DNA from 3 places in the Shewanella sp. ISTPL2 genome. Region 2 is predicted to be linked to each of the others. Evidence: predicted binding sites of a transcription regulator. Region 2 holds the regulator's gene; each other region holds the start of a gene.
What was found. The regulator sigma-54, encoded in region 2, starts transcription at its own class of promoters, with help from an activator protein. The targets are predictions, from matches to a motif close to GTTGGCACGNNNNTNGNNT.

Region 1 (5,200 bases), 1.2 Mb from region 2:
ACTGACTGGGAAGAGTACAGCGAGCATATGTTAGAGGTGATGCAAGCCGCACTGGGTTATCAAAACCAGTCGGCCGATGGCAGTGTTGTGCCGCGTCCTGATCATCGTCCATTGACAAAGTTTGAAGCCCGCGGCCATAGACTGGGTCACGGTGTATGGGATCTGATGTTTGAGCGTATCGCTTAATCACGAACTCAATTTTAGCTAATTTTAAACACAAAAGGGAAAATCACTATGGCAACTAATCGTAGCCGTCGTTTACGTAAGAAAATGCGCGTTGATGAATTCCAAGAGTTAGGTTTCGATATGGCTTGGACTTTTGATGCATCAGTATCTGAAGCCGATATCGATGCAACTGTAGATAAATTCATCGATGAAGTGATCGAAACCCGTAAATTAGGTTTCCATGGCGGCGGCCACATCGAATGGGAAGGCATTATCGCCACTCAAACGATTGGGAAATGTACCGAAGAAGATATTGCTGCAGTTAAGGCATTCTGGGCGACCCAAAAAGTGTCTCAGGTTGAAGTTAGCGAACTGTACGACATTTGGTGGGGTTAATGCCCGAGTTGGCATTACTTGAGGAAGTGGTCGAGAAAGTTCGACCCTTGCTCGGCCAAGGAAAGGTTGCAAATTATATCCCCGCACTGGCCAGCGTTGATGCTGGCAAATTAGGTATTGCCGTCACGACTGTTGACGGTGAAACTTTAGGTGCGGGCGATTACCTTGAGCCGTTTTCGATTCAAAGTATCTCTAAAGTTTTCAGCTTAACCTTAGCGTTAACTTTATATGAAGAAGCCGAAATCTGGAGCCGTGTTGGCAAAGAACCTTCGGGCCATTCATTCAACTCTTTAGTACAAGTCGAGTTAGAACGTGGCAAGCCGCGTAATCCCTTTATCAATGCTGGCGCGTTAGTGATTGCTGACTTATTGCAGAGTCGTTTAGGTGCTCCTAAACACAGAATGCTTGAGTTAGTCAGGCAACTAAGCCAAAACGATAAAGTGTGTTTCGATAAACAAGTTGCAGATTCAGAATATCAGCATAGTGCGCGCAATGCGGCGATTGCTTATTTGATGAAGTCGTTTGGTAATTTTCAAGGTGATGTTGATACTGTGCTGCGCACCTATTTTCATTATTGCGCCTTGAAGATGAATTGTGCTGACTTGTCTAAGGCCATGTTGTATTTGGCTAATCGCGGTAAAAGTATCACGGGGACTGAGCTTATCTCTCAAGTGCAAACTCGGCAACTTAACGCTCTGTTGGCGACTTCGGGCCTATACGATGGTGCGGGTGAGTTTGCTTATCGTGTTGGTATGCCAGGTAAAAGTGGCGTCGGCGGAGGTATTATTGCCGTGATCCCTGGAGAACTGTCGATTTGTGTATGGTCGCCAGAACTCGATAATAATGGCAACTCACTTGCGGGCACTGCGATGCTTGAGCATCTCAGTCAGCGTCTCGGTCGTTCTATTTTCTAGTCTTATCTCTCGTTTTTATTAGCACTATTAGACTAAATGTTAGCGAATTTCGCTAATGACCTTTTAGTGCTAACTTTTAAAAATTCAACATAATCAAATTGTTATAAAGTTGGCACGTCTCCTGCTATAAGCTATTCAGTAGTTTAGGTTTATCGAATTATTCAGATTAAAGGACGAACAAAAATGAAATTAAATAAGTTATTAACTGGATTTGCATTATCTGGCGTGATTTTAGGAACATCTAGCGTGCAGCTGGCGCAAGCACAAACAGAGCCAAAAATAGATGAACGCTGTGAAGTTTCCTTAAATTATGACGTTATGGTTGAGCCTAAAAAATTAGTCATGAGCGAGAAGGGCACAGAAAAGTATCGCATCGAAGTTGACAAGTTATTTGTGGAAGGTAAGCAAGTTAACTTAACCGACAAGCAGAAAAAATTGGTTACTCAATATGCCGATGAAGTTTCGACTCAAGTGCCAGAAGTGATTGAACTGGTGAATGAGGCAGTATCTCTTGCTTCCAAAGCGGTTGGTATGGCCTTAACACCTTTAATGGGTGATGCCGCTGGTGCAAAATTTGATGAAATGATGGCTGGCGTTCAAAAACGGGTTGATTCAGTGGCTTATAAGAATGGTGATAGCTTCTATTTAGGGGCGACTGAAGACTCGATGCAAAGTACATTTAACGATGAATTCGAGCAGGAAATGGAACAAATTGTCCAGAATTCAATTGGCGCAATTATGATGAACTTAGGTGGCCAAATCATGTCTGGTGGCGGTGAGAATTTTGAAGCCAAGATGGATACCTTCTCCAAAAAAATGGACAATTTAGGCCAAGATATTGAGCAACAAGTTGAGAGCCAATCTAAGGGATTAGAAGCTAAGGCTGACCGTTTGTGCGACCGATTTGAAAATTTGTTAGTGCTTGAAAATCAATTGCGCCAAGAAGTGCCAGAACTAGCACCTTATGTGTTGACACAAAACTCAACCAAGGAACTGCGTGAATAGTTCTTGTAAATAGTTCTTGCGAATCGCCCTTAGTTTTAACTGCAATAACTTCTATCTCCTTGTGCATGAGTCAAACTTGAATGCTACGCCCCTAGTCAATTTATCGACTAGGGGCTTTTTTATTGGCTACGGTTTAATCGTGGCGACAACCCTTATGGCTAAGTTGATGTGGCTTATAGGCTAGGCTTGCAGCGATTTAGTTCGGAATGTTACAGTCTAGAGACGAATATTTGGTATACTCTTAAAATATAATTAAAAGCTGGCATATCAGTCAGATATAACCCCCTACTTTAGTGGACTTTTTCGGTCTAAATCTCTGCGTTATATCATTTTGATGCGAGATATCAATGCTATGGTTATTTTTAAGCGATGATTACGCTAACCATAGCTGCTCACCGAAAGTTAATATCATTGTCGTAAACAGCTTAAGGCGACTTCCATGTTAGAACTGTTAGAACCTATTGCGATTTTTACTCATGTGGCCAGAGCAGGTAGTTTTAGTGCCGCCGCAAGAAGGCTTGGGATCTCTAAGTCTAAGGTCAGTACACAAGTCGCCGATCTTGAACATAGACTTGGTGTTCAATTAATTCAACGTACCACCCGCAGCTTAAGCCTGACTGAAGCAGGGCATTTGCTGTATCTGCAAGGTGAAGAATTGCTACGTGACGCTGAACAAGCGATAGCCAGCGTGCATAACTTAAATGATGCGACCCGCGGCGTGCTTAAGGTGGGAATTTCCCAATCCTTTGGGGTGATGCATATCATTCCTGCGTTGCCATCTTTTATGGCAAAACACCCTGAGCTTGAGCTACAAGTGAGCTTACTGGACCATAAAGTGGATGTCGTGAGCGAAGGCTTAGACTTACTGTTAACTATGTCTGAGCAATTACCGCTTGGCATGGTTGCTAGACCTCTGATGAAGTGCCAATTCCTGTTAGTTGCTTCGCCTGGCTATATTGCTCAACATGGCGAGCCAACTCGACCTGAGCAGTTAGTTGACCACAACTGTTTGGTCTATCAAGGCGAGTGGCACGAGCACAGCATGTGGCAATTTAAGAAGGGTGATGACTACTGTGAAATTGGCGTATCGGGTAATTTCAGGGTGGATAACGCACCAGCATTAAAATCTGCTGCAATCAGTGGTCTTGGGGTTGTGTATCTTGCGAGTTATCTGATGGAAGATGAGATTGCCAAGGGGACATTAGTGCCTTTACTGAAGGATTGGCAATTGACCCACCATCTGCCATTGCAGGCGGTTTATCCCCGTCGTAAGCACTTAGCACCTAAGGTCAGTTCTTTTATCGAATTCATCAAAGATCACATAGGAACGCCGCCGTATTGGGATGCACCCTATGTCGAATTATTCAGTAAACGTCAGTAAAATAGGAAACATTGTTCTCAAAAGCAGTCTTATGTGATTTCAAATTAACCAAGCACTTTTATGGCTATTTAAAATCAATACTTTAGATTGAGTTGGTGAGTACATTTGCTGATGGTTTTTTAGGGTGTTCTAAAGCACTTTTTTATAACATCCTTGAACTCTGTTCTTAATTGAATACAATGGTAACAGTTGATTCGGAATGATCTGAGTCCTATACGTTTATTGGAAATGACCCCTTTCAATTTTTGTGTACAGGTCGGCATTAATGCAGTTTTGGATCACAGCCAACAGAAGTTTGAGAACTAAAACAATGTTGGCTCTTTAAACCATCATCCTAGTTTTTGGTTTACCTCAGCCTTATCGCTGAGGTAATTTTTTATTGATGGTTTGTGCAGCCTTGGGCAAGCGTTTTGTCTCTCTGTACCCTAAAGTCGCAACTGTGTGTTAAGTGTGTGAAGGCGAGTGCTAAAGCATAAATTAATACAACAAATATAGTGACCCACAGTGAGAAGGGTTCTGTTATCTAACGGGATAATGGTACCAATAAAAAAGCCACTTTCGAGTGGCTTTTTTATTGGGCGTAGCTATATATGTCGCTTTAGTCGTGAAGCAGGTTAACAATGCTTCACGACTCAGCATTAAGGCATTAAAACATTAGGGTATTAGGCCTTCTTCTTACTGGCTATCCAGAGAGCGACTTGTTGTTCTAACACATCCAGTGGCAATGCGCCGTTAGCAAGTACTAGCGTATGGAAGTCGCGGATATCAAATTGACTGCCAAGCTGTTGCTCTGCTTTATGTCTGAGTTCCTGCAGCTTAATCATGCCCACTTTATAGGCTGTCGCTTGTGATGGCATAACGATATGGCGTTCAACCATTTTCACCGCATCTGATTTAGCATTTGGCGTATTGTCCACGTAATAGGCAATGCCTTGCTCGCGGGTCCACTTTTTAGCGTGGATACCAGTATCAACGACTAAGCGACAGGCACGCCACAACTCCATTGCTAGGCGACCAAAGTCAGAATATGGATCGGCGTAGAGTCCCATTTCTTTTGGGAAAGATTCGCTATATAAACCCCAGCCCTCAATATACGCGGTATAGCCACCAAACTTTCGGAACTTAGGAATATTTTGCAGTTCTTGGGAAATGGCAATCTGCATATGATGACCCGGAATACCTTCGTGGTAGGCCAGCGCCTCCATTTGGTATTTTGGCATGGCTTTCATGTCATATAGGTTTGCATAGTAGCTACCGGGACGCGAACCATCCGGTGCCGGTTGTTCATAGAAGGCTTTACCAGCAGATTTTTCTCTAAAGGCTTCAACCTGCTTCACTA
Region 2 (5,200 bases):
CAGTATCTGTGTTCATCAAGCTGCCGGCGGTCTCATCTGGATAAGATAGGGCTTGTTCTACCCTCAGGCGATTTTGCTCCGTCATCGACTGCAACACTTGTTTGTAAACGGCGTCGGGAAGACTTCGCAGAATATAGGCGAGATCGTCGGTGTCCATGCTTGCTGTCGCTTTCGCGACTCGCTCAGGGCTCATGCTGCGGATCAGTGGGTCTTTGAGTTCTTCACTCAACTCATCGAGTATGTCGCCTATTTGTTCCTGATCGATGAGCTGCCACAATACTTGTCTGGCACTTGGCGGTGATGATTCTAAGATCAGCGCGATATCTGAGGCGGCCATTTTTTGCAGCATATTACGCACATGCACGAACATGCCGCTGCTAAGCGCTTGGTTTAACTGGTCAAGACTATGTCCGGTGTGATCGTTTTCTGCATTATCTACGGGCATTTGTCCTCCATTGTGCGGCAAATTGGTTTGAGATCTTAGTGTTGGGCTAGGATTTAGCGGTGACTAAGCGTCAGTCGATGACACAGATTAAGGCGGCTAAGGTAAGGTTAAGGCCAGCGCAATGACCGCTAGTGTAATCGCCTGTGGCTTGTATCGTCGAGCGACAAATGTTTTGCCATGTCTGAATGGCAAGTTTTTTAAACTAGACATGAAGTGAAACTAACGATGAAGTGCTTAGTGTGAAGTGAAACTAACAGGCTTCGTCAAACTTAGCGTCGATTAAGGCACAAATGGCATCGAGAGCCGGCTCTGCATCTGGGCCTTCGGCGATAAGCCTGATGGTTTTACCCATGCCAGTTTCAAGCATCAGCAAGCCAAGCACACTGGCGGCCGATGCTTGTTTATCGCCTTGGATTAAGGTGATGGTCGCATCAAACTCGGAAGCCAGTACCACCAACTTAGTGGCGGCACGGGCATGTAAACCGAGCTTATTACAGATGGTTATCTGACGTTCAAGCTTTGGCATTATTGAGCTCTCGATGACGGGCATAAACTTTATGTTTACCGTTACTAAAGCGTTTGGCCAATTGCTCTGCGACGTAAACGGATCTGTGCTGTCCACCTGTGCAGCCAATGGCCACAGTTAAATAACTGCGATTGTTACGCTCGAGGTGCGGCAGCCAAGTCTCCAGTAAGTTTTCGATTTGCCAGATGAACTTATTAACCAGTGGTTGACGATTTAAGAACTCAGCTACGGGTTCATCTAAGCCAGTCAATGGCCGCAGCGCCAACTCCCAGTGGGGATTGGGCAGGAAGCGCACATCGAACATAAAGTCGGCTTCGGTGGGCATTCCGTGCTTAAAGCCAAAGGACTCGAAGTTGATCACGAGTTCTTTATCGACACTACCAAGGAGAATTTGTCTGACTTGGTCGCTTAAATCATAGATATTCAAATTCGACGTATCTATGTAGTGATCGACCAGTTTTGACATAGGCTCGAGCAGTTTTCCCTCCAGCTTTATCGCTTCTTGCAAAGAGACTCGGCTCTTCGACAAAGGATGCAAACGGCGGGTTTCGCTGTAACGCTTAAGCAGAATTTTATCGCTGGAGTTAAGGAAGAAGCTCGTTAACTCAGTATCTGGAGGTAGGCTAGCGAGTTGTTTTACTAAGACCTTATCCTGCTCAGGCATGTTACGCACGTCGACACTGATGGCGACGAGATCGTTACTGCCTTTGAGTTGCTCAAGCAAACTGCCAATCAATGGCAAAGGAAGGTTATCGACACAATAATAGCCGAGATCTTCGAGTACCCTAAGGGCGACAGATTTGCCTGAGCCTGAGCGGCCCGACACTATGACCAGTTTCATCCAGTGATTACCTGATAGAGTTCCGTTTCATCATGCGTCTTGCGTAATTGCTTTAATATTTGCTTGTCGCTCAGCTTTTCGGCCATGCAAGACAAGGTACTTAAGTGCTGCTGACATTGGTCTGCAGGCACCAGTAGTGCAAATAAAATATCAACAGGTTGCTTATCGATAGCATCAAATGCTATCGGCTCTTCACACTTAATGAGTATGGCAATGGGCTGATCTATATCGGCTAGTCGACCATGTGGAATGGCGATGCCGTTACCTATACCTGTGCTCCCCATCTTTTCGCGCGCCACTAGGCTTTCGAATATCTCTTGAGATGAGAGGGTCGGGTACTGGGCAGCGACTAAGTCGCTGATGAGTTCCAGTACCTTTTTCTTGCTGCCCGGAGTGGCGCAGGTAGTGCACTCCGGCCGCAGTATGGTACAAAGTTCCATTATTAGTGTTTTGTTAACTTCTCTTTGTGTTTAATAACCTGACGGTCAAGCTTGTCAATCAGGGCGTCTATAGCAGCATACATGTCAGCATGCTCTGAAGTAGCAAAAACTTCACCACCTATGAGGTTTATTCTCGCTTCGGCAATCTGTTGCATTTTCTCAACATTGAGCACAACGTGCACATTATTGATCTGTTCGAAATGGCGTTCAAGTTTTGAAAACTTTTCTTCTACATATGCACGTAACGATTCGGTAATTTCGACATGGTGTCCACTTAGGTTTATTTGCATAGAAACGTCCTCCGATATCCACTGTAGGTTATAAACTTTTACGCTGATTAGAAGGTGGAATAAGCATAGCCTCTCGGTACTTCGCAATGGTTCTGCGGGCTACGTTGATCCCTTGTTCTGCCAGAAGTTGTGCCATCTTACTATCGCTTAATGGTTTTTTCTGGTTTTCCGCTGCCACCAGTTTCTTTATAAAGGCTCTGATTGCTGTGGATGAGCACTCACCACCATCGTCAGTACCGACGTGGCTAGAGAAGAAGTATTTTAGTTCAAAAAGTCCCTTAGGGGTATGCATGTATTTTTGAGTTGTGACCCGTGAGATGGTGGACTCATGCATTTCTACCGCTTCGGCAATATCGTTAAGCACCATAGGCTTCATGGCTTCTTCACCATACTCAAAGAAACCTTGCTGATATTGCACTATGCAATTAGCAACTTTAAGCAAAGTATCGTTACGGCTTTCTAAGCTCTTAATAAACCATTTAGCCTCTTGCAGATGGCCGCGAATAAATTGGCTATCGGCTTGGTTTTTAGTGCTGCGCGCCATTGAAGCATAATGTTGATTTACATTGATTTTGGGCATGCAGTCAGGATTTAGCTCAACCACCCAGCGGCCATTTTTCTTCGACACAGACACATCTGGGATAACGTATTCGTCATTATTGGGCGTGATCAACAAACCTGGGCGAGGATTGAGGGTTTGGATGAGTGCTATACCATCCCTTAATTCATCTTCTTTTAATTTAGTCTTACGCATCAATAACCTAAAGTCTCGGGCGGCGATCAGATCTAAATGATCTTTGATCAGCATACGGGCGTTTTCTAGGTTGGGAGTATCAGCGGCGAAATGCGACAGTTGGATCAGCAGGCATTCACTTAAATCGCGGGCGGCAACGCCTATGGGATCAAAATGCTGAATACGCTTGAGTACGGCTTCGACTTCGTCAAGCTCAACTTCAGGATTGCCCATGGCTTCGAGAATTTCTTCAGTGCTTTGGGTGAGATAGCCCTGATCGTCGATGGCATCAATAATGGCGGTGGCAATGGCTAAATCGGTTTCAGAAAACGGCGTGAGGTTTTTTTGCCATTCTAAGTGTTCGTACAAACCTTCACTGGTCTCGCCTTGGAAGGGCATATCGTCTTCACGACTGCCGCCGGGGCCTGAGTTTGGGGAGGCGGTAAACACTTCATCCCATGTGGTGTCCATGGGGAGCTCATCGGGCATGGATTCTTTGGTTAGCGACTCTGCCGTATCTATGGTGGAGCTGTCTTTTTCTGGTGGCAGAGTGCTAGATTCACTGAAATCCGTATCGGATAGCGTTTGGTTTACAGGGGTTTTAGTGGCGTCGAATTGATCCTCTTCCAGCTCGAGAAGGGGATTAGAATCTAATGCTTGCTGGATCTCTTGCTGCAGTTCTAATGACGACAGTTGCAACAGACGTATAGCCTGTTGTAGTTGTGGCGTCATGGTTAACTGTTGACCCAGTTTGAGCTGGAGTGACGCTTTCATGTTACCGCTGATCCCTACGTTATTATTGTTGGATGAGGTCGCTTATTATTATCTTGAGTGAAGCCCAATGGCGGTATAAATTGCCTCCATTGGCTTCGCTCGATTAACTATAGCCTGAATTGTTCACCTAAGTACACAGCCCTAACTTGCTGATTGTCTAAGATCTCTGCTGGAGTTCCTTCGGCAATCAGGTTTCCGTGACTCACAATATAAGCATGTTCACATACATCTAATGTCTCGCGGACATTATGGTCTGTGATCAGTACGCCAAGGCCGCGACTTTTGAGTTGTTCGATAATCTTCTTGATGTCGATAACCGAAATAGGATCGACGCCGGCAAACGGTTCATCGAGCAAAATGAACTTAGGATTAGCGGCTAAAGCCCGCGCAATTTCGACGCGACGACGTTCGCCACCCGACAATGACATGCCTTGGCTGTCACGGATGTGGGTGATATGAAACTCTTCGAGCAGATGTTCTAGTTCTTCTTCTCGTTCTTCGTTTTTAAGTTCTTTACGAGTTTGCAGTACGGCCATGATGTTGTCATGAACAGTTAGCTTACGAAAGATACTGGCTTCTTGCGGTAAGTAACCTATGCCTTTGCGGGCACGCAGATGCATAGGATCTGCGGTTAAATCATCATCGTCGATAAAGATATGTCCCTTATCGCTCTTCACTAGCCCGACAACCATGTAAAAGGTCGTGGTTTTACCTGCACCGTTTGGACCGAGTAGGCCAACGACTTGACCGGTTTTTACCGTCAGACTGACGTCTTTAACCACTTGGCGACTCTTGTAACTTTTCGCCAGATTTTGTGCTCTTAAGGTGATTTGGGTCATTTAGAGTCCTGCTTTTTTACAGGTTTATCCGCCGGAGCGTCTGATTTAGCATCATCTTGATAGTTTTCAGGCTGAATAATAGTGATTACGCGATCGTCACCACTGCCAGTACTCTCGGCCATCAATTTCTGTTGAATCATGTTATAGCGGATTAAATTGCCTGTAACTTGGCTACCTGCTTGATCTAATGACGCCATACCTTTCAGAGTTAAGGTGCGGCTTGCCATATCGTAACGAATTTCTTTCGCGCTAGCCGATGCAGGACGGCCATCGTCTAATATCTGGCTATACGTAGCAGGGTTGCCTGTGGCG
Region 3 (5,200 bases), 1.3 Mb from region 2:
AGCCAAAGAGTGATACTTGGTATGCTCCTAAATAAACAGCAAGATCGATTGCAGGATGGACTACACTACCATTAGTAAATAGTCTCAACTTAGGATATTTATTTGCTAGCTCATCATAGAGGTGACTAGTAGAGTATGCACTGTATTTTGCACCTTTCCATTGTTCGATTATCTGAGGATTGATCTTGGGGAAATAAACTAATATGACATTTTCCGTATGTTCCATCGGGAAATGATCTGGTCTAATATTAGGATCAATACTTAGAATTATGTCAGGTATTATATTATGTTGGAATAAAGCCTTAAATGCCGTATCTACAGCAATAATAAGTGGTTTTGAGAATTTAGATTTTTGAGTGAGCTCAAATAAATAGGGATAATGATCTTCAAGTGTTGGGCCAGATGCAATAACTACGCAGTTAGCATTATGATGAGTGTTTAACAGAAGTGATGCATCGGGGTCATTGAGTAAGTTTGGAATATTTGCATTTAATCTTGCTAACGAAACTTCATCAATATTATGTTTTTGATTCGCAAAATTACGGTTAAGCTCATAAACCAGTAAATCTCGAGTGATTGCATTCTCATTACTGGTTAATACTAAATCTGGTGTTATTCCAACATAGGGTAACACAAGCCTACTCTCGGCGCGTTCTTTTAAGTTAACATTCGGATGACTTAACCATTCGCTTTGATCTGTGTAACTGATGAGGAGGGCAAAAACGCTGAGGTTTAAAATGCAAACATCAATTGAAAGATACTGTGGATTATCGATAAGTAAACTTGGTACATCTCCCATACCGACACCGTAGACGGTTACGTGAGTTGCATCTGCAGGTAATGTACTGATAAAGAGCTGTGCTTCGGCGATGCGGTCATGACGACTACTGAGTTGAATGCCATTGACAGTGATAGTTTGATTGCGACCGTTGACAAGGTGGGCATCTAATTCATTGATGGTTTGGCTTTTGATCGCAGCTGCTACGATAGGCCAACGCTTGACGATAATATTGAGATTAGACGCAAATAGCTCGGTCATTCCGTTTCTCCGGAAGATTTCTGGGAGTTTGATATCACCAAGGTCACTATCTGGTCTCTCCACAGGGACTCGAACCCCGATCGGCCGCTTAGGAGGCGGCTGCTCTATCCTGTTGAGCTATGAAGAGACAACAGTGATTATACTGGTTTTATCTTTGATTAAAAGGCTTATGATTTAGTTGCTTAAATCTTAAGCGCTATGTCGTTTATCTGTACATTGTAGGCGGCATTTTGGTCTACAAGGACTGCGGTGGCGCTTTCTTCGCTTACTTGCTCTATTTTTACCGTTGCACGACTTTTGGTCGCGACGGCGCGCATTTCATTGAGTCTATCGGGTAAGTTTTGTTGTAATACTACTTGGAATTTATCACCGACACGAATGCCATGTTTGCGGCCTAGATTTAATATAATCCTGCCTGCTTGTCGGCTAACGACTTGGCCAAGTAATGGCCTGCAATTAAGTGTGCTGTCTAAATCTCGGGTAGCTTGCAATATTAATTGAGTAATACTTTTTCCATAGGAGGAACGCCAGAATCTATTACTGTTGGGAGCAATGATAGCCTGTTCTTCAAATTCCCATGGGGCCGATGTGCTGTAGCTTTTGCTCCAGACCTCTTCGCCACTGATCCCATGATAGAGGCTGAGTTTGAATTGAAATTGCCTTAGCGGAGCTTCATCCCAAAATCCTAAGAAGGTGGGTTGTACAGGCTCTATCGATATATCAATGATCTGCGGTTGAAGAATATATTGGCTGTCGGTAATTTCACTGAGCCAGCTTGGGAGTCTATAACCGCGAATATCCACTAGGTCTTGTTCAATATCGAGTCGCTCGTTAGCATGGATGTGACTAAAGCCAGTTGAAGAGTAATCTTCTATAGTGTTCCCTAACGCCTCTGAAATGACCTCTTCAAAGCCTGAAAGTTGTCCATATCTAAGCTGAGAACGATCTTTTATTTGTGTTTGAGGTATTAAAATAGCGGCCTTTAATTGGCCATTAGGACACTGTTGTGTTGGATCATCATTTAGATCGAGGCGTAGGGATACATATATTTTATTTCCCTGAATTTGTTCACTAACGAGTTGGATGTTTATGGCTTGGGCGTTGCGATTTATCGCAAAGTTATTTTGTGTGAGGTTACCATTAGAGGTTTGTTGCTCACTGGATATTTGAATACCTGTGCTTAATGTCGCATAGCTAACAGCTTGATTAATTGCTTCTTCCCTTGCTTGAGCTGTATTACCATTGATAATAGTTGCTTCTCCGCTGGCTTCTATCCATTCGGCTCTGGTGGGCAAAGAAAGTAGTAAAAGGCTCAAAATGATGAGCGAAGCTGAACCTGGTATGTGCATCAATTCAATCCTTATCGCTAAGCTAATGGCGATATTACTAATCGAGCCAGTTTTCTGACTCTTAATCTAATATGGCAATAAAGCAAATTTCGTGCCTGAGTATGAGAACTTTTGATAAAGTTTCCATTGTTACAGTCGATATACTGCGTAATAGAAGAATATTGTCGGACTGAGGTTAATATTGGTCTGAAGATTGCTGGTTTTTGTTACTCATTAAAAATTTGAAGCTTAGAAAGTGAGTCACTTGACTGCCAATGCACCCATAGATGAGGTAAATCCAATGCTAAAGCGTGTGATTATTCCCTTAACATTGATAATGTTAGGTGGATGTGTAGCTAAACCGGTTACGCCGCCCAAACCGAGTTTAGTGGATGGCAATGGGTTGCCGCCAACGGCAGTGATTAACCATTTAGCACAGCGAATAGTGACTGAGCTCGTTAAGCAAAATGATGCTTTGCGTTCTGATCAACCTATCGTAGTTGCAACACCAGTATTAGTGGGCGATTTGAATGGCACTAATGCGTTAGCGCAACAGTTACAGCAAGGATTAATGACGTCGCTCCATAGCTTTCAGTTTAATGTGGTGGATTTAAACTTAGCTGATGGCTTGAGAGTCACATCTGACGGGGATTTTATTTTGACGAGAGATTGGCAAAAATTGTCGAAAGATCTTCCTGTTGAACATCTTGTCGTTTCGACTATGAGCGTAGTAACCAATGGTATGGCGATCAATACTCGGATTGTGAACATTAGTAACAATCGCGTGGTATCGGCATCTCAAACTTTTGTGACTCAAAAAGAGTTGGCAAACTACATGCAGCCTTCGGAGCAAATTGTGTCACAAAATGGCATCTTATATCGTCAGGCGAGTCCAGGTATGAATGAAGTGCGTGTTTTAGGAGATGGAAAATGAAACGCTACCTTTTAGTTATTGTGGCGCTAATGCTAACTGGCTGCGCTGCTAAAGATAGATATGTGCAATGGGAAGATGTGCCGCCGCCGAGTTTTCCTAAGTTAACGGCTATAGGATATGCGCCGTTAGCGACTCAACCTGCTAAAGAGCAATCACAAAGAGTGTTGATGGCTATGCAGGCATCAAAAATTGTGGCTTATCGTGAATTAGCGGAACAAGTTTATGGGCAGAAAATAACGGCAAACAGCAGTGTCAGTGATTGGATGTTGACGGACGATAATGTCAAAGCGTCAGTTTCTGGCGTGATCCGCGGCGCACGAGTCGTTAAGAGTTATCCAGCAGGCGAGCATTATGTCACTGAGTTAGAACTTGATTTTTCACAGGTTTGGGCGCTTTATCAACAACAGAACCGTCCACAACGAGTGAAGGAAGTGACGTATTTCTAGCGTTATTGAATGTATGTTCAACAGCATGTATTGAGCCGCGTATTTACGCGGCTTTTCTTTTTGTACAAGACATTAATATCTAATCAGAGCTTAGAAAAGGGAATGCTAAGTGGGAGTGATGCGCTTATTAGGCCTTTAAATCATTGCCTAAACTTGAGATAGTCGAGGTCTTGCCTTTATCGTTATAGGTGAGGCTGGAGGCGTTTCTGCTGGCTTGTAAAGCTTGAGCAAAGCGATTTAAACTCGCTAAATTCATCTCAATTAAACTAGCATTTTGTTCGTTTAATTCTTTGCATTCAGTCAATGCGTCTTTGATCTCGGCCATTTTATGCACGAGTTCGACTTGCTGAGTGAGTAGCGATTTATCACTGTGTTTTGCCAGAATATCATCATTAGTCTTTAGTTCTTTGAGACATTGCGATTTTTCGTTAGCAAGGGAAAGCAGTAAATCGGCGTTTTGGTCAACCAAAGCGCCTTTTTCCTTGAGTATGATTTGCTTAAGAACAGCCAAATGGGCGTGTTGTAGATCTACCAGTTTAGCTATTTCAGTCATAGTTACTCTTTATTTAAGTCATTAAGTTCGGCTTCAAAACTTGCAATATTGGCAGCCAACTTTTCTGGGTCAATTTTATAGCGACCTTCGGCAATAGCTTGTTTGATTTCTGCTACTTTCTTTTGATCAACTTCAGGAAGGCTAGCCATTTTAGTCTGAGCTCCTTGAAGTTGTTGTGCCTGGGCCGTAATGACCACAGAGTCGCTTCTTTGTGGTGTTGTCGATTTTGTAGCAACTTGAGCAGATTGATCGCTGCTCGCTTTCGTTGCGCCTGAACGAACTTGCGCAGTCGTTGCAGTGTTGAGTTTGCTAATATCAATTGCCATTTTAGGCTCCAGCGTCGTGTGTACGGGATTTCTTAACTGGGGTATCGGCAGCTTACAAAAAAGCTTTAGATTATTTTACATTCTTACTTCAACTTCGCCAATGCCTGTGACTATAGCATCTAGTTCTTTGTTTGAACTGCTATTTTTGACTCTGATCCGATCACCTTTATTGCCATCTTGTAGGGCTTCGCCCACTGTTTTTAGCTCGAATGAGCCAGAACGAACGTAGATAGAGACCGAATCATTTTTACAAACGAAGCATAAGTTGTTGCTTAATATGGGATTATCTTTTGCTACTCGTCGTTTTACTCGCACGCCAGCCAATTTACTCGGGTCATCGAATTCGGCACCTCTCAAGCTATTTTGTTCAATGTAACGGACTTCTACTTGACTAGGAGAGATGAGTTCGCCTGGTGCTAAGATTTCGGTTGAGACAACAACGGGGAATAAGATATCCACCCGAACCGAGATATAGATTTGCCAAGGGTAAGCTAAGTCTTGCGTATCACAGCTGACTTTTAAGGTGTTATTACGGCTAATTTCCCTATCGCTAGCCAGTTCAACTTTCATTGGA

Region 1: a site for sigma-54 is predicted at 1,584-1,602, ahead of HUB64_RS18875 (YggN family protein). Genes of this name have one in related genera too.
Region 3: a site for sigma-54 is predicted at 2,469-2,487, ahead of HUB64_RS19310 (flagellar assembly protein FlgT). Genes of this name have one in related genera too.

What each region holds. Positions count from the first base shown of each region.
Region 1 is NZ_JAAPAV010000001.1:4,259,325-4,264,524, forward strand. Features, by position in the region: gene trmB (tRNA (guanosine(46)-N7)-methyltransferase TrmB) at 1-186, shown strand, start outside; gene HUB64_RS18865 (YggL family protein) at 235-561, shown strand; gene glsB (glutaminase B) at 561-1,475, shown strand; gene HUB64_RS18875 (YggN family protein) at 1,659-2,480, shown strand; gene HUB64_RS18880 (LysR family transcriptional regulator) at 2,920-3,861, shown strand; gene HUB64_RS18885 (DUF885 family protein) at 4,524-5,200, opposite strand, start outside.
Region 2 is NZ_JAAPAV010000001.1:3,080,706-3,085,905, forward strand. Features, by position in the region: gene mgtE (magnesium transporter) at 1-445, opposite strand, end outside; gene HUB64_RS13405 (HPr family phosphocarrier protein) at 696-971, opposite strand; gene rapZ (RNase adapter RapZ) at 958-1,812, opposite strand; gene ptsN (PTS IIA-like nitrogen regulatory protein PtsN) at 1,809-2,252, opposite strand; gene hpf (ribosome hibernation promoting factor) at 2,255-2,542, opposite strand; gene HUB64_RS13425 (RNA polymerase factor sigma-54) at 2,571-4,049, opposite strand; gene lptB (LPS export ABC transporter ATP-binding protein) at 4,157-4,888, opposite strand; gene lptA (lipopolysaccharide transport periplasmic protein LptA) at 4,885-5,200, opposite strand, start outside.
Region 3 is NZ_JAAPAV010000001.1:4,352,950-4,358,149, forward strand. Features, by position in the region: gene HUB64_RS19300 (motility associated factor glycosyltransferase family protein) at 1-1,039, opposite strand, end outside; tRNA gene HUB64_RS19305 (tRNA-Arg) at 1,091-1,166, opposite strand; gene HUB64_RS19310 (flagellar assembly protein FlgT) at 1,222-2,388, opposite strand; gene HUB64_RS19315 (FlgO family outer membrane protein) at 2,669-3,301, shown strand; gene HUB64_RS19320 (LPP20 family lipoprotein) at 3,298-3,747, shown strand; gene HUB64_RS19325 (flagella synthesis protein FlgN) at 3,875-4,300, opposite strand; gene flgM (flagellar biosynthesis anti-sigma factor FlgM) at 4,303-4,626, opposite strand; gene flgA (flagellar basal body P-ring formation chaperone FlgA) at 4,702-5,200, opposite strand, start outside.